DNA from 4 places in the Massilia sp. GER05 genome. Region 4 is predicted to be linked to each of the others. Evidence: predicted binding sites of a transcription regulator. Region 4 holds the regulator's gene; each other region holds the start of a gene.

Region 1 (7,709 bases), 1.2 Mb from region 4:
GATTCGCGCGGCTTCTTCATGCTTCCACAAGCGCCGATGGACTCGGGCTACTATGCGTATGGTGATCTCTACAAGAAGCCGGCCAAAGGCGCCTATCAGTACGCTCACCCGATCATGATGACGGCCGTGCTTCGTGTGGCGCTGGAGTGGCAGGCCATCGATAAGCGACGTATCGGTATCGGAGACATCAGCCTCCCGGACGGCAGGAGAACCCCGGATCACAACTCACACATGAGCGGGCTGGAGGTTGATGTGCGGCCGCTACGCAAGGACGGTCTCGAACTTCCGGTGTTCTGGTGGGATGCGGAGTATGACAAACAAGGCACCGCAAAGCTGATCGAGATGTTCAGAACATTTGCTCCAGCCGCTTTTGTATTGTTTAACGGCCCTGATATCCCGTTCGTCAGAAAGGCCACGAATCACGACCATCATTTTCATGTGAAGCTACGGGGCTGACATGCGCAAAACGATAACCTTACTGACCTTGGGCGCGACGGCGATCGCGCTGTCGCTCGCCCATGCTGCCGCCCCGTCTTCCGATCCGTACCGTCTCTGGAAACCACTGCAAGGGGCAATCTACAAGGTCCATTCCGGCATCGTTTCAGATCGCACGCCGGCCACGGCGAGCGATCGCAAGCTGACAGTTCTCGTCGATGGCAAGTCTGCGAAAGACATTTTCGATTCCATTGGTCCGGACCTGCCCGAAACATGTACCGGAGAACCGGGCGACCGGATGCGGGAAAAAAAAGGCCTTCATTGCAGCTACACCGCGCAGGACAAGGGAACGAAAGATGGCCCCTATCGATGCTGGATCGGTCTCGACCTTCGAACTGGGGACAGCGTCGGAACCGTGAGTTGCTAGCTACCGCTCCCACGCAACCGCGTCCCGATCCACCAGTAATTCCCCTGCGCATCCTGCACCCCCGCCGTCCGGTCCCCATACGGCTGGTCGCGCGGCTCAGACAGGCTGGTTGCGCCACGGTCCAGCGCCCGCGCATAGACCCGGTCGACATCCTCGACATACACATGCACCGAGGCGATCAGCTCCGCCCCCGGCCGGCATCCCATCATCACCACGGAATCCCCGATCCTGACTTCCGCGTGCCGGATCCCGCCGTCGGCGTCCGGTTGGCGCCGCAGCTCGGTCGCCCCGAACGCGTGGGCGAGGAAATCGAGCATGGCGCGCACATCCTTCACGAGCAAATACGGCGATACCGCGTTATAGCCATCCGGTTTGTATCGTTCGTCCATCCGCGTCTCCCAGTGTTCACACGAAACTGAACAATTCTGTCACAGATGTATCGTCGTGCAATACAACTGTTCATCTTTGACACAGGCCTGCCCCGGCGAGACCGCGCCGGCCATGTGGCATGGATATTGCGAATTCCTCCTTGACTGCGCGCCGCGCATTCATAACCCATCCAACGATCAAGGAGACAACCATGGCCTGGACCAAACCCGAATTCATCGACTGGCGTTTCGGCTTCGAAATCACGATGTACATCGCGAATCGCTAATGCAGCCCATGCCCGCGGCAGCGCCGCGGGCTTACCGGACCCACGTCATGAACATCGTCGTATTAGGCTCCGCAGCCGGAGGCGGTTTCCCGCAGTGGAACTGCAATTGCCGCAATTGCGCTGGCCTGCGTAACGGTACCCTCCGCGCGACGGCGCGCACGCAATCGTCGATCGCCGTGTCGGCCAACGGGACCGACTGGGTGCTGATCAACGCGTCGCCGGATATCCTCGCGCAGATCCGCGCCACACCGGCCCTGCAGCCGGCACGCGGCCAGCGCGACTCCGGCATCGCCGCCGTCATGCTGATGGATGCGCAGATCGACCATGTCACCGGCCTCCTGATGCTGCGCGAAGGGAAAGAACTACCGCTCTATTGCACCGCACAGGTCTGGCGCGAACTCAACCAGGGGCTGCCGCTCGTGCCCGTGCTGTCGCACTATTGCGGCGTGCGCTGGCATGAACTGCCGATCGAAGACGGCCTGCACGTGCCCGGCATCGACGGCATCCGTTTCACGCCCCTCGCACTGAACAGCAAGGCGCCGCCCTATTCCGACCACCGCAACGATCCGCACCCGGGCGACAACATCGGCCTGCTGATCGAAGACACGCAAACAGGCAAATCCGTGTTCTACGCACCTGGCCTTGGCGCAATCGATGCGCAGGTGGACGCCGCGCTGAAGACAGCGGATTGCGTCCTCGTCGACGGCACGTTCTGGCGCGCGGACGAGATGATCGCGCTGGGGTTTTCCCAAAAAACGGCGGCCGACATGGGTCACCTGCCGCAGTCCGGCGACGGGGGCATGATCGCCGTCCTCGACAGGATTGGAGCGCGGCGCAAGGTGCTTATCCACATCAACAACACGAATCCGATCCTGGACGAAGACTCGGACGAGCGCGCCCTGCTCGCGCGCCACGGCATCGAGGTCGCGTTCGACGGCATGGAGATCACGATATGAGTACCGAAGCATGGAGCCGCGACGAGTTCGAGGCGCAATTGCGCGCCCGAGGTGCCGGCTACCACATCCACCATCCGTTCAACGTCAACATGAACGAGGGCCTGCTGGGCCCGGACCAGATCCGCGGCTGGGTCGCCAACCGGTTTTATTACCAGGTCAATATCCCGCAAAAGGATGGCGCCATCATCGCCAATTGCCCGGATCGCGCCACGCGGCGCCGGTGGGTGCGCCGCATCCTCGACCATGACGGCTGGGGCGATAACGAAGGCGGTATCGAGGCGTGGGTGCGGCTCGGCGAAGCCGTCGGGCTCACGCGCGACGCGCTGTGGTCGCACAAGCACGTCGTGCCCGGCGTGCGCTTCGCGGTCGATGCGTACGTCAATTTTGCGCGCCAGGCGCCGTGGCAGGAAGCCGTCTGCTCGTCGCTGACGGAGATGTTCGCGCCGAAGATCCACAAGGACCGGCTGGCCAACTGGCCGACGCATTACGCATGGATCGATCCCGATGGCTTGCAGTATTTCCGCAGCCGCATCTCGCTCGCCGAGCGCGACGTCGAGCACGGCCTGGAAGTGACGCTCGGCCATTTCACCACCCGCGCCCAGCAGGAACGCGCGCTCGAGATCCTGCAATTCAAGCTCGACATCCTGTGGTCCATGCTCGACGCCATCGAGAAGGCCTATCCCTGAGGAGGCAAGTCATGCACACCGTTCCCGATCAACCCGCCCTGTCGCGCCTCTTCCGCATGCAGTGGGAAGAGGCCCAAGGCAACTACGTGCTCCTGTATCCGGAAGGGATGGTCAAGCTGAGCCAGAGCGCGGCCGAGATCCTGAAGCGCTGCGATGGCGCCCGTACCGTGCCGGCCATCGTCGGCGAGCTCGAACAGGCGTTCAACTGCGGCGGCCTGCGCGAGGACGTCGACGATTTCCTGCGCGTCGCCAGCGAGCGCGGCTGGATCGTGTGAGCCCATCATGAACGCCCCGACCTTCCGTCCCGTCATCGCGCCGCCGCTGTGGCTGCTGGCCGAGCTGACCTATCGCTGCCCGCTGCACTGCCCGTTCTGCTACAACCCGGTCGATTCCGCCAACGACCGCACCGAACTGACGACCGAGCAATGGTTCGACGTAATGCGCCAGGCACGCCAGCTCGGCGCCGCGCAACTCGGCTTCTCGGGCGGCGAGCCGCTGCTGCGGGACGATCTCGAAGAACTGGTCGGCGAAGGCCGCCGGCTGGGGTTTTATACGAATTTGATCACGTCCGGCATCGGCCTCACCGAATCGCGTCTCGCGCGCATGAAGGAACTGGGCCTCGATCACATCCAGCTGTCGTTCCAGGATTCGACGCGCGAGCTGAACGATTTCCTGTCGAGCACGAACACGTTCGACCTGAAGGCGCGCGTCGCCCGGCTCATCAAGCAGTACGACTATCCGATGGTGCTGAACGTCGTGCTGCACCGCTTCAATCTCGACCACGTGGAGCGGATCATCGCCATGGCCCTCGAGATGGGCGTCGAGTACCTGGAACTGGCCAACACGCAGTATTACGGCTGGGCGCTCGTCAACCGCGACCAGCTGATGCCGACGCGGGAGCAGGTCGCGCGTGCGGAAAGCGTCGTGAATGCATGCCGCGCGCGGATCGGCAACAGAATGCGCATCCTGTTCGTCGTGCCCGACTATTTCGAGGCGCGGCCCAAGGCGTGCATGAACGGCTGGGGCGGCGTATTCCTCGGCATCGCACCGGACGGTACCGCCCTGCCCTGCCACGCGGCCCGCACATTGCCGGGCATCGATTTTCCGAATGTGCGCGACACGCGCGTGAAGGACATCTGGTACCACAGCGACGCATTCAACCGCTACCGCGGCGATGCCTGGATGAAGGATCCGTGCCGCACGTGCGACGACAAGGCGAAGGACTTCGGCGGCTGCCGCTGCCAGGCGCATGCGCTGACGGGCGACGCCGCAAACGCGGACCCGGTGTGCGCGAAGTCGGCGCGGCATGGCGACGTGCAGGCGATCGTCATGCATGCGCAGCGAACACAGCAAGACGCCGTGTGGCAGCCGGCGCAACCGATCGTGTTCCGGAAAAATCCCAAGAAATAGGTCTCTACTCAACGATCTTTTATTGAACAGATATCGAACTAAGCAAGCATTCAAGTAAGTGTTGGAAAAACACGCCAGATCGTACATACGGACCCGAATTCTCACAAATTATTTCCGCACATCAATTAACATTTACCTGAACTCATCATCAGGAGATGTGCCATGTTCAAGCAAATGAAGGTCGCGACCCGGCTGACCCTTGGTTTTCTTGCCGTCGTCGTGCTCGGCGCCATCGTCGCCGGCATTGCGATCTATAACATGACCCAGATGAACGAGCGCGCCAAGCGCATGTATCAGAAGGAATTGCTGGGCATTTCCTACGTCAAGGAAGCCGATCTGAACCAGGTCTCCCTCGGCCGTTCGCTGCGCAGCGCCATGCTGGCGTCGACCGACGACCAGCGCACCACGATGCTGGCCAACGCCGACAAGTACAGGCAGCAGCTGCAGGAAAACCTCGACAAGGCGCGTCCGCTGTTCCATTCGGACGAAGGCAAGCGCATCTTTGCCGAAGCCGACGCCCAGCTGCGCGACTTCGACGGCATGATCGCGGACCTGGTCAAGCGCGTGAAAGCGGAGCCGCTCGAGACGAAGCGCGATTCCGTCGACTACCTGTTCGGGACGATGCTGCCGAAGTCGCAAGACCTCGACGCCAAATTGGCGGATCTGGCCCAGAACAAGGAAGCGATGGCCCAGGAAACCAATCTGAGCAACAAGAACGCATATGAAGACAGCCGCGCCACGCTGCTCGTGCTGGTCGCGCTCAGCGCCCTGCTCGGCGCCGGCTTCGGTATCCTGACCACCCGGAGCTTCACGCGCCAGCTGGGCGGCGAGCCCGCCTACGCAGCCGAAGTTGCAGGCCGCATCGCCGCCGGCGACCTGGGCACCGACGTGCAACTGCGCGCCGGCGACGAGACGAGCCTGCTGTTCGCGATGAAATCCATGCGCGACCGCCTGGCCCGCATCGTCAGCGAGGTGCGCCAGGGCACGGACGCCATCGCTTCCTCCTCCGCCGAAATCGCGAGCGGTAACCTGGACCTGTCGTCGCGCACGGAAGAGCAGGCCAGCTCGCTCGAGGAAACGGCATCGTCGATGGAAGAGCTGACGTCGACCGTGAAGCAGAACGCCGACAACGCGCGCCAGGCCAACGTGCTTGCGCAGACGGCGTCGACCGTGGCCGGCCAGGGCGGCGACGTCGTGGCGCAGGTCGTGCAGACGATGGGCTCGATCAACGATTCGTCGAAGAAGATCGTGGACATCATCACCGTCATCGACGGCATCGCGTTCCAGACGAACATCCTGGCGCTGAACGCGGCGGTCGAGGCCGCGCGTGCCGGCGAACAGGGCCGCGGCTTCGCGGTCGTGGCGGGCGAAGTGCGCACGCTGGCCCAGCGCTCGGCCGCCGCGGCCAAGGAAATCAAGGGCTTGATCGGCGACTCCGTCGACAAGGTCGAGATCGGCACCAGGCTCGTCGACCAGGCCGGGAGCACGATGCACGAGGTCGTCTCAAGCATCCAGCGCGTGACGGACATCATGGCCGAGATCAGCGCCGCCAGCCAGGAGCAGACCAGCGGCATCGAGCAGATCAACCAGGCGATCAGCCAGATGGACAACGTGACCCAGCAGAACGCGGGCCTCGTCGAGGAAGCCGCGGCCGCGTCGGAAGCCCTGCAGAACCAGGCGGGCAAGCTGGCGGAACTGGTCAGCGTGTTCCGCCTCGACGACCGTGTAAAGGCGACTGCACCGGCCGCACCGGCGGCGCCGGCGGCGCCGGTCCGTGCCGCGAAACGTGCCGCGACGCTGGCGGCACCGAAGCCGGCACCTGTCGTCAAGCCGGCGCCGGCACGCGCGCCCGCGAAGGCGTCGGCCGCTGCGGACGAGTGGGAAGAGTTCTAAGGCCCGTTCCCTGCTCCATCTTTCGCGTGGTAAATTGCTGCCTTTCACCGGCTGAGCCAACAGGCGCAGCCGTGTATTCACAAGCCACAAGCGAGAGGACAGGATGAAATTACGTATGCTGGCGCTGGCCGCCGCCCTGACGGGCACGGCGCTGGGCGCGACGGCCGCACCGCGCGGATTCACGGTCGAAGACCTGGTGACGATGGAACGCGTCGGCAGCCCGGCGGTGTCGCCGGACGGCGGCCGCGTCGTCTACACGGTGCGCACGACCGACATGGGCAAGAACCGCGGCCATACCGACCTCTACCTGGTCGACCTGCGCGCCGCCAATCCGGCGCCGCAACGCCTGACGTCGGATGCCGCCAGCAGCACGGATCCGGAATGGTCGCCGAACGGCGACGCGATCTATTTCCTGTCATCCCGGTCGGGCTCGGGCCAGGTGTGGCGCGTGCCGGCGGCCGGCGGCGACGCGGTCCGCGTGACCGATCTGCCGCTCGACGTGGACGCCTTCCGCGTCGCGCCGACGGGCGACCGCATGCTGCTCAGCATGGCCGTGTTCCGCGACTGCGCCGACCTCGCCTGCACGAAGGCGCGCGTGGACGCGAAAGAGAAAGACAAGGCCAGCGGCAAGATCTACGACCGCCTGTTCGTGCGCCACTGGGACACGTGGTCGGACGGCCGCAACAACGTGCTGTACGCTGCACCGCTGGATACATCAGGCCGCGTGAACGGCACGCCGGTCAGCCTGTCGGGTGCGCTCGACGGCGACGTGCCGTCGAAACCGTTCGGCGACCGCGAGGAATTCCGCTTCAGCCCGGACGGCAAGACCGTCGTGTTCTCGGTCCGCATCGCAGGCAAGACCGAGGCGTGGTCGACGAACTTCGACGTGTACACCGTCCCCGCCACGGGCGGCACGCCCCGCAACCTGACTGCCGACAATAACGCCTGGGATACGAAAGCGGTGTTCTCGCCGGACGGCCGCACCCTCGCCTACCTGGCCATGACCCGTCCCGGCTTCGAGGCGGACCGCTACCACATCGTGCTGCTCGATCTCGCCACCGGCAAGAAGCGCAACGTGGCCGACAGCTGGGACCGCTCGCCGGGCAGTATCCAGTGGACGGCCGACGGCAAGACGCTCATCGCGGACGCCGAGGACATCGGCCAGCACCGCCTGTTTGCGATCGACGTGGCCAGCGGCAAAGTGTCGCCGCTGACTGACAAGGGTTCCATCGGCGGCTTCGACGTGC
Region 2 (7,709 bases), 3.3 Mb from region 4:
GATTCCCCCTTATTGAGTCATGCCCCCCCGCCAAATGGGTGGGGAAAAAGACATGAACGGACGCTACGCTGGCAGCACCGGGGTCAGAGCGCGGTTCTTCTTTTGGCGCTCCGACCCCGGTTCTCTTACCACACAAGTCGCCGGAGTCCCAGCATGCGTGCCGCTAACGCCCCAACCACCGAACCCATCGACGTCGTCCGCATCCGCCTGTCCGCCGACGCCGGCGCAACGGCCGTCGTCAGCGAATTCCGGATGGCCAACCGCATCCTGGCCGCGTGGGCGGCGCAGGCCCGGCGCGACAGCCGCGTCGACTACGAGGTCACGTTCTTCGACGGCCTGCGCCTGTCCGGCCGCTACCCGCTGTTGCGCAAGGGCGGCAAGCCGCACGCATCGCTCAGCCGTGTGATCCGGCGGCTGTTCAAGGAAATGGCCGGCGGCCCCGCGCCATACCTGGTCGAGGGTTGAGCTCTCAGTATGCGTGGATCAGCCCCCGCCGCGCCGCCACGCAGGCCGCTTCGGTCCGGCACGAGACGTTCAGCTTGGACAGGATATTGTTGACGTGGTACTTGACCGTGCCGACGCCGATGTTCTCGGTGCGCGCGATCAGCTTGTTGCTCATGCCGGCCGACAGGTGCGCGAGGATCTCGAGCTCGCGGCGCGACAGGCGGTTGGCGTCCACGCGCCCGGCCAGCTTCTCGGCGAGGCCGGGCGCGAGGTAGCGGCGGTTGGCGGCCACCTGGCGCACGCATTGCACCACCTCGTCGAGGCCGGATTGCTTGAGCAGGTAGGCGCTGGCGCCGGCCAGCAGGCCGCGGTGCACGTCCTCGTCGCCGTCGTAGGTCGTCAGGATGACGATGCGGGCGTCCGGCACGATCGCGCGGATCTTGCGGATCGCCTCGACGCCGCCGCCACCGGGCATGTTCAGGTCGACGAGCATGACGTCGGGACGCAGACGCAGGTAGTGTTCAACGGCGGCGACGGCGTCGCCCGCTTCTCCGACCAGTTGCAGCGCCGGTTCGACGCCGATCAGCGCGGCGAGGCCGGCCCGGATCAGCGGGTGGTCGTCCGCGATGAGGACGGTGATGGGGCGCGGGTCATCCATGGACGGGCTCCACCGATGCGGTGGACGGATGCGCGTGCGCTGTGCGCGGCAGCGCGAAGCCGGCCGTGGCGCCGTGGTCCGGATTGGCGTCCAGCCAGAGGCGGCCGCCATGGGCGTCGGCGATGGCGCGGCAGATCGCCAATCCCAGGCCCATGCCGTGGGGCTTCGTCGTCGACAACGGGTCAAATGCGTCTGCGGCGGCGGCCGCATCGATGCCGGTGCCGTTGTCGCGCACGGTGACGACGATCTCGCCGCCGGGGCCGACGCGGGCGCGGATCGCCATCGAGCGGGTGCGGCCGCGCACGGGAGACAGCGCGTCCACGGCGTTGCCGACGAGGTTGCGCAGGAGCTGGCGCAGCTGCACGGGACTGGCCGCCACCGTGCGCGCACCCGGTGCCACCGTGACCTTGCAGGCGATGGCGTGGCGGCGCACGTCGGCCGCGTATTCGGCCAGCACGTCGTCGATGGCGGCGTCGAGGCGGCATTCGGTGCGCTCGAGCCGGACCTGGCCGGCCAGGGCGCGCACGCTCCTCACGATGGCGCTGGCGCGCTGCGACGCTTCCAGCACGGCGCACAAGGCGGCATGCGCCTGGGCCGGCGCCTGGGCGCGTTCGATGCAGCGCAGCGCCGCGTGGGCGTGCAGCGCGATGGCGGCCAGCGGCTGGTCGACCTCGTGGGCGATCGACGCGGCCAGTTGGCCGATCGTGGCCAGGCGCGCCTGCCGTTCGGGTTCAAGGCTCGCGGCCAGTGGGGGCGGGTGGGTGGTCATGGGCTGCTCCTCGTCCGGTGATCAGGGTGGTGCGGACGGAATGCCGCGCCACCCTGGTCATTGTCGGGACGAAGGCCGCCCGGGTCCAGCTATACAAAAGGATATGACATCACACTAAAGTATGATGTTCAGGCGCGCTCAGTTACGCTCGGCCTGGCGTGCCAGGTGTTCGCCGATGAACCAGCTTTGCAGTTCGTTGGCGCGCACGACCTGGCTGACGATCAGGTCGTTGCTGCCGTCGTCGCCGGCGTCGGACGCCGCGCGCGCCAGCGGACGCGCGTCCAGCAGGATCGTCTCGTGGGCGGCGGCCAGGCGTTCCAGCTGGGCGGGGGCCGATTCGCGGCCGCGCGGGGCGCGTGCGATCGACGATTCGCCGGCGATGTCGCCGGCCAGCGCGAACGTCACGCCGCCCAGGGTCTGGATGCGCTCCGCGATGGCGTCCATGATCGCGACCTGTTCTTCGTAGTGCTTGTCGAACAGCAGGTGCAGTTCGTAGAAGTTGGCGCCGGACGTCTGCCAGTGCGCTTTCTTGTAGGCGTCGCGCAGCGCCATCGTGTGCGCCAGCAGGCGGTTCAGGGCGCGCACGCTCTGCGACCGCGTCTGCTCCGGAAGACCGATGCGCACGGGCGCCAGCGCGCCGAATTCCTGGACGACGCCGGCATTGTCCTGGGTAGGTTGGTTGTCCATGGGAGACCTCGTGGTGGGAAATGGATGACAGCCCGAGTCTATCCATCGCCCGCCGCATGGGCACTGATCCAAAGGCCAGGCATTCCGGTAGTATGATGGTTTTCAGGTTCGGGAACGCCATGACCAACCATTCCGAGACCGGCGACGACGCCGGCGTCTACCGCACCCTGCTCGAATCCACGCAGGCCATCCCGTGGCGCATCGACTGGGCCTCCGCGCGCTTCACGTACATCGGTCCCCAGATCGAACGCGTGCTGGGCTGGCCCCAGGACAGCTGGAAGACGGTCGAGGACTGGGCCACGCGCATCCATGCGGAAGACCGGCAGAAGACGGTCGATTTCTGCGTGAGCCAGTCGCAGCAGGGCACCGATCACGAAGCCGATTACCGCGCCCTGACTGCCGACGGCGAATACGTGTGGATCCGTGACGTCGTGCACGTGATCCGGCGGGCCGACGGGGCCGTGGACTGCCTGGTGGGCTTCATGTTCGACATCAGTGAACGCAAACGGGCCGAGGACAAGATCCTGCAGCTGCAGAAGGAGCTGGAGGCGCTGTCGTACCGCGACCCGCTAACCGGCATCGCCAACCGGCGCATGTTCGACCGGATCCTCGACGTCGAGTGGGGCAAGGCCCGTGCGCTGGGCGAGCCGCTGTCGCTCGTGATGGTCGACATCGATTACTTCAAGCAGTACAACGACCGCTACGGCCATCCGCAGGGCGACGCCTGCCTGAAGGAGGTGGCGCGGGTGCTGGACCGCGCGGCATCGCGCACGCGCGACCTGTGCGCGCGCCTGGGCGGCGAAGAGTTCGCGCTGGTGCTGCCCGCGACGGACGAGGCGGCGGCGCTGGCGGTGGCGGCGCGGTGCGCTCGGCGGCTGGCGCAGGCGGCGCTGCCCCATGCGGCGTCCGGCGTGGCGGACGTCGTCACGTGCAGCATGGGCGTGGCGACGATCGTCCCGGGCAGCCAGGACCAGCCGGCCGGACTCGTCGAGGTGGCCGACACGCGGTTGTACCGTGCCAAGGCGGCGGGACGCAACAGGATTGCCGGCAGCGCCGGCTGAAAGGAATCAGACGGCCGCTGCGCCTGGGGGCAGTGCACCCACAGCGCGGCGGCGGCGTGCCATGCCGAGCGCGCCGAGGCCGACGAACAGCAAGGCGGCGGTGCCCGGCAGCGGGATGTGCACGCCCATGGCCACGCCTTCGAGGACGTCGTTCTGGCAGGTCTCGCCCCAGTGCATCGCGAACGAGCTGTAGTCCATCAGTTCCGAACCGGAGAGGTTGATGGTGAACGTCAGGGCGCCGGTCGAGACGGCCCATTTGCCGGACAGGCCCGTGTCCTTGACCGTGGACGAGTTGGTGTTCACGGCCGTTTCCTCGTTCTCGCGGTAGTTGCAGTTCGAGCACTTGATGTAGCTGTTCGAATTGAGGATGTTCTGCGCGTTGGTCGCGCCGTTCAGGGCGTACAGCTTGAAGTCGCCGCCCGAGTTGCTCCAGCGGTTGTCGAGCGCGAAGCCGTAGTCCCAGACGGTGCCCTTGGTGGCGTTGTCGGACGTGTAGTGATTGCTGGACGTGCCCGCGGCATTCCACGTGTCGGACAGGAACACGTCGCCGTAGCCGATGCCCTTGCCGGTCGCACCGGTCAGGCCGTCCTTGCCCCACGTCGGGCTGACGCCCGCCTTGCCCGCGAAGCTCGTATTGATCGTGATGGTCAGCACACTCCCGGCGCGCGCGATCGTCGCCTTGGAGATATCGTATTCGGTGCCCCCGATGACGTCCGCGGCGCCCTGGTTGTCGTAGCCATAATAGGCGGTGACGCCGGAGTCGGTGATGGTCGCGGCCCACCCCTGGCTGGCGCCGAGGATGAATGCAGCCGAGACGGCCAGCTTGAGCGCTTTTTTCACAGAATCTCCCGGATATATTTACACGTTGACCAGCATCAGCTCGTATCATGCCACGGATAAACTTAACTTGTAAATAAATTATTTATTACCGATGAGAGCCGTGATCTTTTTACAACTGTTCGCGGTGGCGTGGTATTGCGGTCATGCCCGTCGGGTTTTGCTTGCCATAAACGGCCTTGCCCCACGAAAATGCACCATTCATCTATAACAAGATCAGCGATGTCCTCCCCACCTCCACGCACCAGCCGCCTGGCCGCCGTCCTCGTGGCCCTTGTTCTCGCCGCCGCGCTTCCGGCCTGCAAGCAGCAGACGGCGGAGCAGCAGCGGGCCCACGCTGCCCAATTGCGCGCGAAAGGGGATTTTCGCGGTGCCCTCATCGTCCTCAAGAATGCGCTGGACGCCGACCCGCGCAGTGCGGACACGCGCTACCAGCTCGCCCAGGTCTACCTCGACCTGGGCGACAGTACGACGGCCGAAAAGGAAGCCCGGCAGGCGCTGGACCGGGGCCATGCGCGCGGACCGGCGCTGGCGGCGCTGGCTGCGGCGCTCGTGCTGGAAGGCCAGCACCAGAAGGCGCTGGACGAGACGGCCGGCGGCCCGGACGACCCGGGCTTGTCCACCGCGCGCGGCGACGCCTGCCTGGCCCTGCGCCGCAACGACGAGGCGCGGGCTGCCTACGAACACGTGCTTGCCAAGCGTGCGGACGACCCGGCGGCGCTCGTCGGCCTGGGCCGGCTCGCCATCGTCGAGGGCCATGCGGACGCCGCCCACGGCTACGCCGACCGCGTGCTGGCCCGCGATCCGCGCAACGTCGACGCGCTGATGTTCAAGGCCGACCTCGTGCGCGCGGGCGAGCGGCCCGAGGACGCGCTGGCGCTGTACGACCGCGTGCTGGCCGTCAGCCCGCAACACCGCACGGCCCACGTGGAAAAAGCCTATCTCGCCATCGGCCTGCGCAAGCCGCAGATGGCGCAGGCCGAGCTGGACCTGGCCGCGAAGGGCGCACCCGGCAGCCTGCTCGTCGCGTACACGCAGGCGCTGCTCGACTATACGACCGACAAGCCCGACGCCGCGCGCGACGTGCTGTACAAGGTGCTCAAGGCCGTGCCGGACCACATGCCCAGCGTGCTGCTGGCCGGCGCCGTCGACCTGAAGCTTGGATCGAACTACCAGGCGGAGCAGCATTTCCGCCGTTACCTGGAACGCAATCCGGCCAACGTCTACGCGCGCAAGATGCTGGCGCAGGCGCTGATCGGCTCCGGCCACGGGGACGAGGCGCGCACCGTGCTGGAGCCCGTGCTCGATGCCCGCCAGGCCGATGCCGAAGTGCTGGCGCTGGCCGCCGACGCCAACCTGAAGGCGCGCCGCTACGACCAGGCCGCCGACCTGTTCGCGCGCGCCACTAGCCTGGACGGTGCGTCGGCCACGCTGCGCACGGGCCTGGGACTGGCGCGGCTGGGCGCGGGCGCGACCGACGACGCGGTGCGCGAGCTGCAGGCGGCGACGGCGCTCGACGAGCGTTCGCCGGAGGCCGTCGAGGCCCTCGTGCAGGCGAACCTGCGCCTGGGCCGGCGCGACGCCGCACTCGATGCGGCGCTCGCGCTGGAGCGCAACCAGCCCGACCGGCCGCTGGCCCACGCGCTCAAGGGCCAGGTACTGGCGGCCCAGGGCAAGGCGGACGCGGCGCGCGCCAGTTTCGCACGCGCGCTGCAGCTCGATCCCGCGTACTACCGGGCCGCGGCGAGCCTGTCGCAGCTGGCGCTCGACGCCGGCCAGCCGGCGCAGGCGCGCCAGGTGCTGGTCGACTTCCTGGCAAAGAACAAGCAGAGCGTGGCCGCGATGGACGGCCTGGCGACACTGGCCGAGCGCACGCAGGACAGCGCCGAGGTGACGCGCTGGCTGGAACAGGCCGCCGCCGTCGACCCGCACGCGATCGGGCCCGGCGTCGACCTGTGCGCGCACTATTTGCGCACGGGCCAGACGGACAAGGCGCTGGAACTGGCGCGCCGCCTGCAGGTGAGCCATCCGGAAAACCCGGACCTGCTGGATTTGCGCGGGAAGGCCGAGCTGGCGCGGGGCGACCTGCCGGCCGCGCTGGAATCGTACAAGCAGCTGGCCCAGGCGCTGCCGCGCTCCGCGCCCGCGCTGATGCAGGTCGCGGCGCTGCGGCTCGTGATGAACAACACGACGCAGGCCGAGGAAGACCTCAAGAGCGTGCTGGCGATCCAGCCCGATTTCCCGTCGGCCCAGCTGGAACTGGCCGCGCTGTACGTGCGCAAGGGCTCGCACGACCTGGCGCTGATGGTCGCGGAACACATGCAGAAGCAGCATCCGCAAGGCGCGGCCGGCTACCAGTTGCAGGGCGACATCCTGATGGCCAAGCGCCAGCCGGCCGCCGCGCTGGCCGCGTTCGAGCGCGCGTCCGCGCTGCATGCGACGAACGAACTCGCGATCAAGATCGACAACGCGCTGCGCCGGGCCGGCCGCGTCGCGGACGCCGACGGCCGCCTGGCGAAATGGCTGGCGGCGCATCCGGACGACGTGCGCGTGCTCGCGTACCGCGCGCAGACGTGGATGGGCGCGAACGAGTTCAAGCGGGCCGCCGCCCAGCTGGAAGACGTGCTGCGGCGCCAGCCCGGCAACCCCGTTGCGCTGAACAATCTTGCGCTGTGCTACCAGGCGTTGGGCGACGCGCGCGCGCAGGCAACGGCCGAGGCGGCGCTGAACGCTGCGCCGAAGCGCGCGGACGTGATGGATACGCTGGCCTGGATCCTCGTCGGCAACGGGAACGCCGGCCGCGCGGTGACCCTGCTGCGCGAGGCGCAGGCGCTCGCACCGAAGGCGCGCGACATCCGCTACCACCTGGCGGCGGCGCTGGCCGCCAGCGGCGACAAGGCCGCGGCGCGCAAGGAACTCGACGGGTTGCTGGCCGGCGACATGGGGTTTGCGCAGGCGGACGAGGCGCGCAAGCTGATGGAAAAACTGAAGACGGGCGGGTGATCAGCCGTCGTCGTCCTCGCGCAAGCGGGGACCCATACTGATCCGAACGGGGACACTCGGCATGGATTCCCGCCTGTGCGGGAATGACGGCTTATTGGCGTGGCGTCCAGCCCAGCCGTTCCTCGATCACCCCGCGATACAACGTCCGGATATCCCCCGGAATCCGGCGCACGTATTCCTCGGCCCTGGCCCGCTCCTCCCCCTGCAGCCCGGCCAGCAGCGCGACCGCCTCGTGCGGGCTGGGCGCGCG
Region 3 (7,709 bases), 2.5 Mb from region 4:
TGCGGCGGCAGGCGCCGCTGCAGGCCCGGCGCGCACGCAACCAGGGCGCCCAGCAGCAGCACGGTCGCGGCGATCGACGTCTCCAGCGCGGGCAGCACGAGGCCCGCGCCGGCGCAGGCCGCGCCGAGCGCCATCATCACGAGGAACGCGGGCGGCAGCACGGCGCCATGGCGCTGCTGCCGGCTCCACAGGCCGACCGCCAGCAGCGCGCACAGGTGATCCAGCCCCGTCAACGGATGCAGCAGGCCGGCCGTGAAGCCGCCGTCGGGATGGCCCGGATGCGCGGCCGCCGGCAGCGCCACGGCAAGGGTCGCAAGCGCGGCGACCGCGCCACCCAGGCGCGTGGACGGACGCGGGCACGGGCCTTCATGACGCACGCGGACGTTCGTGTTGTCGTTCCATTTCATGGCTTTCCCCTTTCATTGGTCAAGTAATCCCTGCTCGCGGATGAAGCAAACGACGGTGTCCACGCCCTCGCCCGTGCGCAGGTTCGTGAACACGAACGGCCGCGCCCCGCGCTGGCGCCGTGCGTCGCGCGCCATCACGTCCAGGTCGGCGCCCACGTGCGGCGCGAGGTCCGTCTTGTTGATGATGAGGAGGTCGGAGCGCGTGATGCCCGGCCCGCCCTTGCGCGGGATCTTTTCGCCGCCCGCCACGTCGATAACGTACAGGGTGAGGTCCGACAGCTCGGGGCTGAACGTGGCCGCGAGGTTGTCGCCGCCGGATTCCACCAGCACCAGTTCCAGTGCCGGAAAGTCGGCCTGCAGCCGCGCGATGGCTTCCAGGTTGATCGACGCATCCTCGCGGATCGCCGTGTGCGGGCACCCGCCCGTCTCCACGCCCATCAGCCGCTCGGACGGCAGCGCATTCGCGCGCAGCAGGATCTCCATGTCTTCGCGCGTGTAGATGTCGTTGGTGATCACGGCCATGTCGTAGCGGTCGCGCATGCGCCGGCACAGCATCTCGCACAGCGCCGTCTTGCCGGAACCGACCGGACCGCCGATGCCCACCCGCAGGGGATTCGATGTCATTGCTTTACCTCTTTCAGGAACGGTATAACCGCCCATGCTGCACCTCGTGCCGCATCGACAGCATGGACAGGCCGGGCGACCAGTTCGACAGGTCCGCATCGGGCAAGGCGCGCGCCGTGGCGGCCGCGCGTTCGAGGTCGGGCCGCAGCGACAGCAGCAGCCGCTGCCCCGCCACCTGCCCCAGCGGCACCGACTTCACGCACACGAGCACCTGGTTCTCGGCCCACGCGAACAGCAGCGCCAGCAGCGCCTCTTCGTGCGGGATGTCGAGCGCGTCGACGGCGCATGCATAGGCGGCCGGCAGCGTCACCTCGTCGCCCAGCAGGCTCACGTCGGCCACGCCCAGCTCCGCGATCAGGCGCGTGAGCGAATAGCCCATCTGGACGGTCTCCGCGCGCGACTCGGCCGTGTCGCGCGACGCGAGGAAGCAGGCGCTCCACTCGTCGACGCCGGCGGCATCGCGCGCGGCGAACGCGTTCAACAAACGCCACAGCAGCGGCGCGTCCCAGCGCGCCAGCACCTGGTCGAGATAGCGCACGAGCCACGCATGCGCGCTCACCGCATCGTGCACGCGGCCTTCCTCGATGGCCGTCTCCAGGCCCTGCGAATAGCTGTAGCCGCCGATCGGCAGCGCCGGGCTCGCGAACTGCAGCAGGTGCAGCAGGCTCGCGGCGTTCATAGGTCCGCCGGACGGTGGATCTTTTGCCGCAGCGGCACGGGCGCCAGCAGGCCGCCGCCGTGGGCGTGATGGCCGTGACCGTGGCCGCCCGCATACGCGCCCGCTTCCGGTTCGAACTTCGCCAGCTCTTCCTCGACGTGCGCGCCCAGGCCCGCCACCATGTCCTTCAGCACCGGATCGACGCGGATGCGCAGCCAGCCCGCGCCGACCTGCGTCTGCGTGTGGCGGTTCCCGAGGTGGAACGCGCAGCGCGCGAGCAGCGTCGGGTTCGCGCAGCGCACGAGATAGGTCGGCTCCGCCGCGGCGACGACCCGCACGACGCGCCCGTCTTCCCCCGCCAGCAGGTCGCCGTCGCGCAGCACCGTGCCGCGCACCAGGAACAGCGCGACTTCCTCGCCGGACGCGAGCCGCGCGCGCTGGCGGCAGCGTTCGCGCTGGTCGTACGGCAGTTCGAGCAGGTCGTGGACGGTGTCCGCGTGGGCGATCTTCGTATGCAGTGACATCATGGTGGCTCCCGATGATCAGAACAGGAAATACCGCTGCGCGAGGGGCAGCACCCTGGCCGGCTCGCACACGAGCGGGCGCCCGTCGGCGCGCACCTCGTACGTTTCCGGATCCACTTCCATGTGCGGCGTGGCGCCGTTGTGGACCATGTCGCGCTTGCGCAATCCGCGCGTGCCGCGCACCGGGATCACGGTCTTCGCCAGTCCCAGCTCGCGCGCGATGCCGAGGTCGAATGCCGCCTGCGACACGAACGTGAACGATTTGCGGAGTCCCCCGCCGAATGCACCGAACATCGGGCGATAGTGCACGGGCTGCGGCGTCGGGATCGACGCGTTCGGGTCGCCCATCAGGCTCGCCGCGATCATCCCGCCTTTCAGGATCATCGACGGCTTCACGCCGAAGAACGCGGGCCGCCACAGCACGATGTCGGCGATCTTGCCCGGTTCCAGCGAGCCCACCGCGTGTGACAGGCCGTGCGCGATGGCCGGGTTGATCGTGTACTTGGCCACGTAGCGTTTTACGCGCGCGTTGTCGCTGCGGGACGAATCGCCTTCGAGCGGGCCGCGCTGCACCTTCATCTTGTGCGCCGTCTGCCACGTGCGGGTGATGGTCTCGCCCACGCGGCCCATCGCCTGCGAATCCGACGACATCATCGAGATGGCGCCCAGGTCGTGCAGGATGTCTTCGGCGGCGATGGTCTCGCGGCGGATGCGCGATTCCGCGAACGCCACGTCTTCCGCGATGGCGGGGTCGAGGTGGTGGCAGACCATCAGCATGTCGAGGTGCTCGTCCAGCGTGTTGATCGTGTACGGGCGCGTGGGGTTCGTCGACGACGGCAGCACGTTGTCCTGGCCGACCGCGGCGATGATGTCCGGCGCGTGCCCGCCGCCCGCCCCCTCCGTGTGGAACGTGTGGATCGTGCGGCCCTTGAACGCGGCCAGCGTGGATTCCAGGAAGCCGGCCTCGTTCAGCGTGTCGGAGTGCAGCGCGACCTGGACGTCCATGCGCTCGGCGACGGACAGGCAGTTGTCGATCGCGGCCGGCGTGCTGCCCCAGTCCTCGTGCAGCTTCAGGCCGACGGCGCCGGCCTCGACCTGTTCTTCGAGGGGCCGCGGCTGGCTCACGTTGCCCTTGCCGAAGAAGCCGAGGTTCATCGGGAACGCGTCGGCCGCCATCAGCATCGAATGGATGTGCCACGCGCCCGGCGTGCACGTCGTCGCCGCGGTGCCGACGGCGGGGCCGGTACCGCCGCCCAGCATCGTCGTGATGCCGGACATCAGGGCCTCCTCGATCTGCTGCGGGCAGATGAAGTGGATGTGCGTGTCGATGCCGCCCGCGGTGGCGATCATGCCTTCGCCCGCGATGATTTCCGTCGCGCCGCCGATGGCCATCGTCACGCCGGGCTGGATGTCCGGGTTGCCGGCCTTGCCGATGGCGGCGATCAGGCCATCCTTGATGCCGATGTCGGCCTTGACGATGCCCCAGTGGTCGACGATGACGGCGTTCGTGATCACCGTGTCCATCACGTCCGCGCGGACGCGCTGCGACTGGCCCATGCCGTCGCGGATCACCTTGCCGCCGCCGAATTTCACTTCCTCGCCGTAGATGGCGTAATCCTTTTCGATGTCGATGACGAGCGCCGTGTCGGCGAGGCGGATGCGGTCGCCCGTCGTCGGTCCGTACATGTCGGCATACGCCTGGCGGGAGATCGTGGCCATTCAGGCGCCTCCATCGAGTGGGCCGCCCATCAGGCCCTGGAAGCCATGCACGATGCGCGCGCCGCTCAACGCCACCAGTTCGACGGTGCGCCGCTGACCCGGCTCGAAGCGCACGGCGGTGCCGGCCGCGATGTTCAGGCGCATGCCGCGCGCCAGCTCGCGCTCGAACCGCAGCGCAGCGTTCGCTTCGTAAAAGTGGTAGTGGGAGCCCACCTGCACGGGACGGTCGCCCGCGTTCGCGACGACGAGCGCCACCGTGGGCCGGCCCGCGTTGATGACGATGTCGCCATTCTCGAGGAAGTATTCGCCGGGGATCATGGGGCGCTCACGGGATCGGGTTGTGGACGGTGACGAGCTTGCTACCGTCCGGGAACGTGGCTTCGACCTGGATGTCCGGGATCATCTCCGGCACGCCGTCCATCACGTCGGCGCGCGCCAGGATCATGGTGCCCTCGCTCATCAGCTCGGCCACGCTGCGGCCGTCGCGGGCGCCTTCCATGATCGCGGCCGTGATCAGCGCGACGGCTTCCGGGTAGTTCAGCTTCAGGCCGCGCGCGCGGCGGCGTTCGGCCAGCAGCGCGGCCGTGAAGATCAGCAGCTTGTCTTTTTCGCGTGGGGTCAGGTCCATGGCGATCCTTTACGTATTCCAGATGCGCGGCGGCGTGGCCGGCCGGTCCAGCAGGTGCGGCCGCAGCGCCGTCCACGCCCCCGTCAGCGCGGCACGGGCCCGTTCGCCGTCGTCGCCGAGGAAGCGCGCCACGAACACGTGCTTGACCTGGCTGACGGCGAGGCCCGGATCGACGGCGCGCACCGCGTCCCGCAGGCCCGCCGGCACGGGCTTGCCGACGGCGACGAGCGTCGCGCAGACGCTGTGTCCCTCCATGCCCAGCGGGCTCGCGAGCAGCGCCGGCGTGGCGCCGCCCTGCTCCCACCACACGGGCCGGCCGTCGATGCGGATGCGCGTGCGCTGCCCCACCTGGCCGCGCGTAAAACGTTCGCCGGACGCGCGGCGGCCGAAGCACAGCACCTCGCTGCCGATGTAGACGGCGCCCGGGGCCAGGTCGACGTCGTGCGCGAGCATCACGTCGGCCTCGTCGTAGACGATGGTTTCCTGCGGCAGCCATTCGATCGCGGCGCCGGGACCGGCGGCCAGGCGCACGTCCTGACGCGACGTCCGGCCGTTGGCGCGATACCACTTCGCGGCGCCGGGCGACGTGGCCAGCACGTGGCAGCCGGCCGGCACGTCGAGCGCGATGTCGAGCCGGTCGCCGCCCACGATGCCGCCGGGCGGGTGCACGACGATCACGTGGCAGGTTCCCGGCCCTTCGGGATACAACGCCTTCTGCACGCGCAGCGGCCCGCGGTGCTCGCGCCGGACGAGCCGCGTGCAGCCGCCGTCGCGGGCGAAGCCGAGACGGAGGGATGCGTGCCAGGAGGTGCAGGTTGGATCGTCGAAGGGCATACCCGATGAGTTAGCACGATGCGTGCCACTCGCGGGACGGAGGAACGCGCGGACGCGGCGCACCAGCACGGCACCGGCGGCACCGGAACGGTGCGGGCGCACGCCCGGATCAGGTGATCAATATGATTTCGGCAACGTCAAAGGTGAAGCCGACAGAGGGCCGCGCGTGGCGACCAGGAGAGGAAATCGGAGGGTGTCCGCGGGCCCGACCGGCGATAGCACCGGTCAAGCGGGCGAACCAGGGCTGAAAAAAATCAGCGGCGGCGGCGCAGCGGGCGGGCGATGCGGACCGGACGCAGGGCGCGTTCGCGGTCGGCGGCACGCTTGTAGGCGGCCAGTTCGAACGTCAGCGCCAGGGCGATGCCGGCCGGGACAGCGGCGGCGAAGCCGAGGGCGAGCAAGGCGACGGTTGACAACAGAATAACGATAGTACTTGGGCGCGGCATGATATCCACCTTTTCTCTAAAACCGTGGTTCCATCCTGCCACAGCTGGGATTTGCTTGCAATCACGTGTCGTGTCGTGCGAGGGCATTCCAGGCATTTGCTGTACTTAAAAAGAGACGTCCGCTGAGCTCACTCAACAAAGTCGACGCGCGCAGGCGGTCCAGCACCGGTCCCTTGACCTCGGCCAGGTGCAGGCGGACGTCGCGCCGGGCCAGGGCGCGATTCAATTCGAGCAACCCGAACAGCGCCGAACTGTCGATGGCGTTCACGGCCGACAGCACGAGCACCAGGTGGCGCGCCTCGCGGTGCGCGGCCAGTTCTTCCTCGATGCGCTCACTGACCGCTTCGATATTCCCGAAAAACAGCCCCGCGTCCACGCGCAGCAGCAGCACGTTCGGATCCGTCTCGGCCGAGTACCGGTCGATGTTGCGGAAGTGTTCAGTGTGCGGAATCCGGCCCAGCACCGCGATGTGAGGCCGGCTCTCGCGCCAGATCATCGTTCCCAGCGACAGCAGCAGCCCCAGCACGACGCCCGCCTCCACCCCGAGCAGCAGGACGCCGCCGCTGGTGGCCAGCAGCGCGAGCGCGTCGGCGCGGTCGTAGTTCCATGCGGTGCGCAGCGTCGACCAGTCCAGCAGGCCGAGCACGGCGACGATGATCGTCGCGGCCAGCACGGGCAGCGGCAGCAGCGCCAGCCAGCCGGTGGGCAGCACGAGCGCGCCCGCGAGCAGCGCCGCCGTGATCACGCCCGCCAGCTGGGTCCGCGCGCCGGCCGCGAAGTTCACGGCGGAGCGCGACAGGCTGCCGGTCACGGGAAAGCCGCCGGACAGCGCGCTGCCGACGTTGGCCAGGCCCAGCCCCACGAGTTCGCGGTTCGTGTGCAGTTTTTCCGCGCGCTTCAGCGCGAGCGTCTGCGCACCCGACATCGCGATCAGGAAGCTCATGAAGCCGATCAGGAGGGACGGTTTCAGCAACGCCTGCCAATGCGCGGCGGACGTCGCCAGGCTCAGGCCCGGCAGCCCGGCCGGCACGGCGCCGATCACCTGCACGCCCATGCGGTCGAGGCGCATCGATGTCACGAGTGCGATGCCGCCCAGGACGAGCACCATCGGTGCGAGACGCGCGGCGACGTCGGCCGCGCCGGACGGCATGCCGAGCCGGCGCAGCAGCGGCGCCAGCCAGCGCCGCGCGAACAGCAGCAGCGCGATACTCCCCACGCCCAGCGCGGCGCTGGGGCCGTGCACGTGCGGCAGCGCGCCGCCCAGCAGGGTGCGCACCTGCCCCAGCGAGATGACGACGGCGGAGCCCAGCGTGAAGCCGCTCATCACGGGGCGCGAGAAGAAGTTGGCGAGGTAGCCCACGCGCAGCAGGCCGCACGCGAGCAGCACGACCCCGGACACCAGCGCCAGCTGCGCCGCCAGCATGCCGTACAGCGCGCTGCCCGGCGATGCTTGCGGCGCCAGCGCGGACGCCGTCATCAGCGAGATGATCGCCATCGGCCCGACGGATTGCGAGGAACTCGTGCCGAACAGGGCGTACAGCAGCGGCGGCACGATGCTGGCATACAGGCCCGCGACGGGCGGCAGGCCGGCGACGAGCGCGTAGGCCATGCCCTGCGGGATCATCATCATGGCCACGACGATGCCGGCGCCCACGTCGCCCGCGAGATCGTCGCGGCGATACGTCCGCAGCCAGCCGAGCAGGCGCGGGCTCGTCGCTACCGTGCGCATCGGCGCGCCGCCGCTCACTGCATCGCCAGTTCGACGCAGTTGCGGCCCGCCCGCTTGGCGCGCGCCAGGGCGGCATCGGTCCGCTGCGTCAGCGAATCGCCGCTTTCCTGCTCGCCCAGCTGGGCCACGCCGAGGCTCAC
Region 4 (7,709 bases):
GTCTACGAACGCATCATCAACTGGCAACCGAGCCTGCAAGCCCTCGGCTGACCTTGCGAAAGCGACCATGCTGCAGACCCCGCTGACCATCCAACGGCTGTACGACGACAACCGCGACAGCCTGCAACTGGGCTGGTTCGCCGGATTTCCAGGCGGAGAACGCCAGATTTCCGGCGACGCCGTCTCCGCCGCGGACCAGGTCGGCCACCTGAACCTGATCCACCCGGGCCGCATGCAGGTGTTCGGTCACCAGGAACTGAATTACTACCAGCGCCTGAAATCCGGCTCGCGCAGCCACCTGATCGGCGAACTGATCGCTGGCGGTCCGCCGGCGCTGTTCATCGCGCAGGGTCTCGACACCCCGCCGGACATCCTCGCCATCTGCGACGAGCAGAACATCCCGCTGTTCTCGACGCCGCTGCCGGCCGCGCAGGTCATCGACTACCTGCGCGTGTATCTGTCGAAGAAGCTGGCGCAGCGCGTCATCATGCACGGCGTGTTCATGGACGTGCTGGGCGTCGGCGTGCTGATCACGGGTGACTCGGGCCTCGGCAAGAGCGAGCTGGGCCTGGAACTGATCTCGCGCTCGCATGGCCTCGTCGCCGACGACGCCGTCGAATTCTCGCGCATCGCCCCGAACATGATCGAGGGCCGCTGCCCGCCGCTGCTGCAGAACCTGCTCGAAGTGCGTGGCCTGGGCCTGCTGGACATCAAGGCGATCTTCGGCGAGACGGCGGTGCGCCGCAAGATGCGCCTCAAATTGATCGTCCACCTCGTCAAACGGGGCGCGCTGGACGAGGAAGTCGAACGCCTGCCCTTCCACTTCCCCACCGAGGACGTGCTGGGCCTGCCGATCCGCAAAGTGGTCATTCCCGTCGCGGCCGGCCGCAACATCGCGGTGCTGCTGGAAGCCGCGGTGCGCAACACGATCCTGCAGCTGCGCGGGATCGATACGCTGCAGGAGTTCATGGAACGACAGCGACAAGCAATGAGCAGCGATTAGCGCTGCAGTGGAGTGCGGGCCAAGCATGGCCCGCCCGTTCCGCAGGCGCGGAGCGGTGCTCCGCGAAACCCCTGCTCCACCAGCGACAAGCAATGAGCAGCGACTGAGCATACGAAAGTTCAGTCCAGGAATCCGCTCCCCACGGCACTGTTGCAAATACCTCATCCATAAGCCTTGTGCGATGCGGCAAAGACTTGCCGATGCTATCATCGCGCCATGCGCATCCTACTCATCACCGGTATCTCGGGCTCCGGTAAATCCGTCGCCCTGAACGTCCTCGAAGACGCTGGCTACTATTGCGTCGACAACCTTCCCCCCGCCCTGCTGCCGGCGCTCGTCGGCAGCATCGAAGGCGACGAAACCAGAACGCATCGCCGTCGCCGTCGACGCGCGCAGCGCGGAGTCCCTGGCCGAGCTGCCGACGACGGTTGCCGCGCTGCGGGAGGAAGGCCACCAGGTGAAGGTGATCTTCCTGACCGCCAGCACGCACTCGCTCGTCGCCCGTTTTTCCGAGACGCGCCGCAGCCACCCGCTGTCGCACGAACTGCGTCCGGGCGAGAACCCGGCGTCGCGCCGCACGCTGATCGAATGCATTTCGGAAGAACGCGACCGGCTGGGGCAGATCGAGAAGATGGGCCACGTGATCGACACGTCCGAACTGTCGGCCAACAAGCTGCGCGCATGGATCAAGGAACTGGCCGAGGTCGCCTACGCGCCGCTGACGCTGTATTTCGAATCGTTCGCATTCAAGCGCGGCGTGCCGCTCGATGCCGACTTCGTGTTCGACGTGCGCGCCGTGCCGAATCCGTATTACGACCTCACCTTGCGCCCGCTGAACGGCAGGGACGCGCCCGTGATCGCCTTCCTCGACGCCCAGCCGCAGGCGGCCGAGCTGCTGTCCGACATCCGCGCGTTCATCGCCAAGTGGCTGCCGTCGTTCAAGAAGGACAACCGCAGCTATCTCACCGTGGCCGTCGGTTGCACGGGCGGCCAGCACCGCTCCGTGTACATGGCGGAGCGGCTCGGCGCGTATTTCAGCGACACGGAACGCGTCGTCGTGCGCCACCGCGAGCAGCCCTGACACCGCCAACACGACGCATGCTTCACGCGTGGCACGTTTCATTTGAGGCCCCCGGCCTCAAATGCCCACCGTACGTGATCCCGGCGTAGGCGGGCTCGCCGAGCCCGCGCGGAAATCAAAAGAACTCGTCGAGCAGCCGGTAGAAGCCGCTCTTCACCGCAGCGGACCGGCCGGTTCGAATTTCGCGAACAGCACGGGGCGATCCGGTGCGTCCAGGCGGAACGCGTCTGCTTCCAGCGAGATCACAAAGCGCGCAAGGGATGCGCGTGTTCAGGCCAGAACGGGCGCGAAGAACCACGCGACCATCTCCGGCGTGACCGCATCGAGCGTGGGCGGATTCCAACGCGGCGCATTGTCCTTGTCGATCACGAGCGCGCGCACGCCTTCGAGCACTTCGCCGTGTTCGAACGTGCGGCGCACGAGCGAGCGCTCCATGCGCAGGCAGTCCGCGACGCCGAGCGCTTCCCCGCGCACGAGCATCTCACGCGTTACCGACATCATCAGCGGCGAGCGCTGGCGCAGCGTGGCCAAGGTCTTTTGCGCGAACGGGCTCCCATCCGTCTCCAGCGATGCCATCACGGCCGCGACGGAGTCCGCGCCGAAGTGGCGGTCGATCGCGTCGCGCTGCGCTTCCAGTTCGCTCGCGCCGGCCGGGAACGGCGCGGCGAACGCGCGGATCGCGGCGGGCAGTTCCGCGCCCGGCGTCGTCTCGATCAGCGCGCGCAGCGCATCCAGCTGCGCGCCCGGCACGAACACGTCGGCCAGGCCGACGTAGATCGCATCGGCCGCGCCGATCGTCACGCCCGTCACGCCGAGATAGTGGCCGAGGCGGCCCGGCGCGTGCGACAGGAAGTGGCTGCCGCCCACGTCCGGGAACAGGCCGATGTTCACTTCGGGCATGGCGATCTTCGAGCGCTCCGTCACGATGCGCAGGCCGCAATCCGGCCCGCCCTGCGCGATGCCCATCCCGCCGCCCATCACGACGCCATCCATCAGCGCAATGTACGGCTTCGGATAGAAGTGAATGAGGTGGTTGAGCGCGTATTCCTCGGTGAAGAAATCTTCCAGCAGCGGGCTGCCGGTCTGCGGCGTGGCGCGGCCGGCCTCGTGGAAAAAGCGGATGTCGCCGCCGGCGCACAAGGCCTTTTCGCTGCTGCTTCCGATGACGACGGCGTCGATCGATGCATCGTCGCGCCAGGCGAGCAGCGTGGCGGTGAGCGCACGGACCATGTCCAGCGACAGCGAGTTCAGCGCCTTCGGGCGGTCCAGGGTGACGATGCCGCTGCGGTTGGCAACCCGCGTCAGAACGTGTGCAGTCATGTCTCGTTGTTATTGAAATAATCAGAGCAGCATTGTAGCGCCCATAAAAACTAAAAGGGCGCCGATGCGCCCTTTACTCCTTGGTGCTACTGCACGCGTGGCATTACGCCGCGGCGGGCTCCTCCTCCCCACCTTCGGACATGCGCTTGATACACGCGTTGTCATGATCCTTGAGCATTTGCTTGTACTTGACGACCTGGCGGTCCAGGCGGTCCATCAGCATGTCGATCGCGGCGTATAGATCGTGCGCGGCACTGGCGACATGGACGATCTTGCCCGCGAGGCGCAGGTTGATCTCGGCTTTCTGGCGTTTTTCTTTCTCGGTGAGATTGTCGATGCAGAGGATGACGTGTGAGTCGATCACTTGATCGAAATGACGGGTGATGCGTTCGAGCTTGTTCTGTACGTATTCTCGGATGGCTGGAGTTACATCGAGATGATGTCCGCTGATTGTGAGATTCATACACACTCCTTTGAAGATGCACTGCCTGCCGTGCGCGCATCTGCGCAATGGGACAGTGTTTGTTACAAGGATTTGCGGAGACTGACGGGCGGGATTTTCAGCGCCTCACGGTATTTTGCGACCGTGCGTCGCGCGATGACCATTCCCTGTTCCCCTAGCATCTCCGCGATCTTGCTATCGGATAATGGATTCTTGGGGTCTTCTGCTCCTGTGAGTTGTACGATGAGGGCCCGTATTGCCGTCGACGATGCTTCGCCTCCCGCTTCGGTGGCAACGTGACTCCCGAAGAAATACTTCAACTCGAACATGCCGTGCGGGGTCAGCATATATTTCTGAGTTGTGACTCGAGAAATTGTGCTCTCGTGTAGACCTAGTGTATCAGCTATCTCACGTAAAACAAGGGGCCGCATCGCGACTGCGCCGTGGGAAAAAAAGTTGCGCTGCCGATCGACAATTGCCTGAGCTACACGCAGGATCGTGTCGAAGCGCTGGCGCATGTTCTTGATGAGCCACTTGGCTTCCTGCAACTGCGCGTTCATCTGCGCTTCCGATTTGCCCTGCTTCATCAGCGACGCGTACAGGCTGTTCACGCGCAGGCGCGGCATCACTTCCGGATTCAGCTGCACGCTCCAGCCATCCTTGGCGCGGCGCACGATCACGTCGGGCACGACGAAGTCCGACACGTCCGACGCGAACGCCGCGCCCGGATGCGGATTGCACTGGCGGATGACGGCCTGGGCTTCGCGCAGGTCTTCGTCGTCGCAATCGAGCGCCTTCTTCAGCTTGTTGAATTCGCGCTGCGCGAACCACGTCAGGTATTTTTCGACGATGACGAGCGCCATGCGCCGCGTCACCATCGGCACGCCGGGCATGCGGCGGATCTGCAGCGCCAGGCACTCGGCCGCGCTGCGCGCGCCCACGCCCGGCGGGTCCATGCTCTGCACCATGGCGAGCGCCGTGCGCAATTCGTCGAACTCGATCTCCAGTTCTTCCGGCAGGCGCGCATGGATGTCTTCCAGCGGTTCTTCCAGATAGCCGTTGTCGTCGAGCGCATCGACGACGAGTTCCACGAGCGCGCAGTCGCGCGCCGCGCAGCACGTCAGGCGCACCTGCTCCATCAAATGTTCGCGCAGCGTGACGGGGCTCGCTTCCAGCTGCGGGCGGCCGTCCTCGTCCTCGCCGCCGCCGCTGCCGCTGCGGCCGTATTCGCCCCAGTCCTCGCCGCCTTCGCCGCCGCTTTCTCCGCTGTCGCCGCCGGCGTCACCGCCTTCGCCATTGCCGCTCTCGGCGGGCGCACTGCCGCCTTCGTCGCCATTGCCCTGCGCGGCCGGCGCCTCGCCCGCCTGTGACGAGGACGGGGCACTGTTGATGGCGCCGTCGGCCAGCAACCGCACGGAGCGGTCGAGCGGATCGTCGAGCCGTTCGAGCAGCGGGTTCTCGCTCAGGACCTGCTCGATTTCCTGGTGCAGCTCGAGCGTGGACAACTGCAGCAGGCGGATCGATTGCTGCAGTTGCGGCGTCAGTGCAAGGTGCTGTGAGGTCTTGAGTTGCAGCGTCTGTTTCATGACTACATTCGGAAGTGTTCGCCCAGGTAGACGCGGCGCACCGATTCGTTGGCGATGATGTCGTCGGGACGGCCCGATGCCAGCACCGCGCCCTGGTTGATGATGTAGGCGCGGTCGCAGATGCCCAGCGTCTCGCGCACATTATGGTCCGTGATCAGCACGCCGATGCCGCGCTCCTTCAGGAAGCGCACGATGCGTTGGATCTCGATCACGGCGATTGGATCCACGCCGGCGAACGGTTCGTCCAGCAGCACGAAGCGCGGATTGGTCGCGAGCGCGCGCGCGATCTCCACCCGGCGGCGTTCGCCACCGGACAGCGACAGCGCCGGGCTCTCGCGCAGCTTCTCGATCTGCAGCTCGGCCAGCAGCTCGTCGAGACGTTCGGTGATGCGCGCCTTGGTGAGCGACTTGCCGTTCTCGCGCTGCAATTCCAGCACGGCGCGGATGTTCTCTTCCACCGTCAGCTTGCGGAACACGGACGCTTCCTGCGGCAGGTACGACAGTCCGAGCAGCGCGCGCCGGTGGATCGGCAGGCCGGTGATGTCGGTGCCGTTGATGTCGATGCTGCCGGCGTCCGACGGCACGAGGCCCACGATCATGTAGAACGAGGTCGTCTTGCCTGCGCCGTTCGGGCCCAGCAGGCCGACCACTTCGCCGCACACCACCTGCAGCGACACGTCGCGTACGACGAGCCGCTTGCCGTAGCTCTTCTGCAGTCCCTTGACGACGAGGGTGCTGCCGCCGCATTCGGCCGGCGCGGCCTGCGTGCCTGCTTCCATCGTGTGCGCCTCCGTCATTGCTTGCCTGCCGGAGCGGGAGCGGCGCCGGCGGCAGGGGCGCGGCGCGGCTGCAGCGTGATGCTGCCGCGGCCATTGCCCGGCTTGTCCGTGCCGTTGGCGTCGTTCAGGCCGAGCAGCTTCTCGTTGCGGTTATCGTAGGAGATGAATTCGCTGGCCATCTCCTGCGTGACCTTCTTGCCCTCGAGCTGGCGGATGACGGCCTTCGAGAACAGCTTCACGATGTCGTTGCGCTCGTCGTATTCGATGCGCTGGGCCTGGCCCTCGCCCCACAGGTCCGGGCCGCCATCGCGCTTCTGGCGGAAGGTCGCGAGCTTGCCGGGATTCGCGGTGAGGATGAAGGTGCGCCAACCGTCCGGCGATTCCTTGACCTCGGCGCGGTCGGACTTCAGGATCATGGTGCCGCGCGTGATGACCACGTTGCCGGTGGCGACGTAGTTCTGCGTGACCTGGTCGACGTTGGCGTTGTCGAACGCGATGTCGACGGGCTTGAGCGCGTCCGCCTTCTCGGCCGAGGCAGCCAGCGGCACCAGCAGGAAGATGGCGGCGGCGAGTATTTTTTTCATTCGATAGTCCTTTTTAGTGACTTGCGCGCGACTGGCGTGGCGGATAGGTGACCTTGCCGCGGCCACCCAGCGCGATCTGCTGCGTGGCGTTGTTGGCGACCATGCCCACCGCGTCGACCGATGCGGCGCCGAGCGTCATGTGGATCGGCTTGTCGGTCTTCGCGATCTCGTCGTCCGGCAGGATCGTCAGGACCTCGGTGCGGATCCGCATCGGCTCCGCACCCGGGGCGGCCGGACGCCGGATGTCGACATTGCCCGTCAGGTCGATCTGGTTCTGGTTCTGGCTCACGAGCGCGCTGTTGGCCGTCATCGTCATCGGCGGATGCTCGTCGGTGAGGCTCTGCACGACCGGCTTGTCCACGAGCGCCGTGTTGTCGACGGGGCGGTGCGTGAGGCGCTCTCCCGAGATCACGTAGCGCGGCTTGCCGGCCTCCGACATGCGGACCCAGCTGAAGTTGTCGACGATGTAGTCCGGCTCGTTGCCCGCGTTGAAGCCCGGCCCGTTCTCCTCGCCCTGCATCACCTGCACGAGCCAGAAGCTGCCGAACGCGCAGAACACGGCGAACAGCATCAGGAGCAGCAGGCGCCAGCGGTGCGCGGTACGCTTGTAGCTTGCGGGAGCCATATCTCTCTTATCCGAAGTAAGGCGCGAGCGCCTGTTCGTAGGTGCCCTGGGCGCGCATCACCATGTCGCACACTTCGCGCACGGCGCCGCGGCCGCCCGGGTTCTTCGTCACGTAATGGGCGCGGTGCTGCACTTCCGGATGCCCGCTCGGCACCGTCACCGCAAAGCCCACGCGCGTGAGCAGCGGCAGGTCGATCACGTCGTCGCCGATGTAGCCGCACGCCTCCGCCGTCACGCCGGTTTTATCCAGCAGCTCGGCGAACGCGAGGCGCTTGTCGTGCTGGCCCTG

The links. Region 4 encodes sigma-54, which starts transcription at its own class of promoters, with help from an activator protein. Its sites were predicted from a motif close to TGGCANGNAANCTGCTTT; they were not measured.
Region 1: the regulator sigma-54 is predicted to act here: its motif matches at 1,367-1,384, upstream of pqqA (pyrroloquinoline quinone precursor peptide PqqA).
Region 2: the regulator sigma-54 is predicted to act here: its motif matches at 4,495-4,512, upstream of ACL58G_RS19555 (VPLPA-CTERM sorting domain-containing protein).
Region 3: the regulator sigma-54 is predicted to act here: its motif matches at 5,405-5,422, upstream of ACL58G_RS23020 (urease accessory protein UreD).

Annotation. Positions count from the first base shown of each region.
Region 1 covers NZ_CP178858.1:1,663,476-1,671,184, reverse strand. Annotated here, with positions in the region: gene ACL58G_RS07400 (penicillin-insensitive murein endopeptidase) at 1-456, shown strand, start outside; gene ACL58G_RS07395 (hypothetical protein) at 458-862, shown strand; gene ACL58G_RS07390 (VOC family protein) at 859-1,251, opposite strand; gene pqqA (pyrroloquinoline quinone precursor peptide PqqA) at 1,443-1,517, shown strand; gene pqqB (pyrroloquinoline quinone biosynthesis protein PqqB) at 1,565-2,473, shown strand; gene pqqC (pyrroloquinoline-quinone synthase PqqC) at 2,470-3,159, shown strand; gene pqqD (pyrroloquinoline quinone biosynthesis peptide chaperone PqqD) at 3,171-3,434, shown strand; gene pqqE (pyrroloquinoline quinone biosynthesis protein PqqE) at 3,442-4,569, shown strand; gene ACL58G_RS07360 (methyl-accepting chemotaxis protein) at 4,732-6,462, shown strand; gene ACL58G_RS07355 (S9 family peptidase) at 6,578-7,709, shown strand, end outside.
Region 2 covers NZ_CP178858.1:4,404,514-4,412,222, forward strand. Annotated here, with positions in the region: gene ACL58G_RS19530 (hypothetical protein) at 154-465, shown strand; gene ACL58G_RS19535 (response regulator) at 470-1,102, opposite strand; gene ACL58G_RS19540 (sensor histidine kinase) at 1,095-1,871, opposite strand; gene ACL58G_RS19545 (Dps family protein) at 2,010-2,558, opposite strand; gene ACL58G_RS19550 (sensor domain-containing diguanylate cyclase) at 2,678-3,619, shown strand; gene ACL58G_RS19555 (VPLPA-CTERM sorting domain-containing protein) at 3,626-4,459, opposite strand; gene prsT (XrtA/PEP-CTERM system TPR-repeat protein PrsT) at 4,679-7,459, shown strand; gene ACL58G_RS19565 (hypothetical protein) at 7,551-7,709, opposite strand, start outside.
Region 3 covers NZ_CP178858.1:5,190,813-5,198,521, forward strand. Annotated here, with positions in the region: gene ACL58G_RS22985 (HupE/UreJ family protein) at 1-407, opposite strand, end outside; gene ureG (urease accessory protein UreG) at 420-1,031, opposite strand; gene ACL58G_RS22995 (urease accessory protein UreF) at 1,045-1,710, opposite strand; gene ureE (urease accessory protein UreE) at 1,707-2,216, opposite strand; gene ureC (urease subunit alpha) at 2,232-3,932, opposite strand; gene ACL58G_RS23010 (urease subunit beta) at 3,933-4,250, opposite strand; gene ACL58G_RS23015 (urease subunit gamma) at 4,258-4,560, opposite strand; gene ACL58G_RS23020 (urease accessory protein UreD) at 4,570-5,394, opposite strand; gene ACL58G_RS23025 (hypothetical protein) at 5,649-5,810, opposite strand; gene ACL58G_RS23030 (SulP family inorganic anion transporter) at 5,902-7,569, opposite strand; gene ACL58G_RS23035 (diguanylate cyclase) at 7,584-7,709, opposite strand, start outside.
Region 4 covers NZ_CP178858.1:414,278-421,986, forward strand. Annotated here, with positions in the region: gene ACL58G_RS01795 (PTS sugar transporter subunit IIA) at 1-51, shown strand, start outside; gene hprK (HPr(Ser) kinase/phosphatase) at 68-1,003, shown strand; partial or broken gene rapZ (RNase adapter RapZ) at 1,220-2,084, shown strand; partial or broken gene ACL58G_RS01810 (enoyl-CoA hydratase/isomerase family protein) at 2,327-3,404, opposite strand; gene hpf (ribosome hibernation-promoting factor, HPF/YfiA family) at 3,508-3,867, opposite strand; gene ACL58G_RS01820 (RNA polymerase factor sigma-54) at 3,930-5,432, opposite strand; gene lptB (LPS export ABC transporter ATP-binding protein) at 5,435-6,229, opposite strand; gene lptA (lipopolysaccharide transport periplasmic protein LptA) at 6,226-6,795, opposite strand; gene lptC (LPS export ABC transporter periplasmic protein LptC) at 6,809-7,420, opposite strand; gene ACL58G_RS01840 (KdsC family phosphatase) at 7,428-7,709, opposite strand, start outside.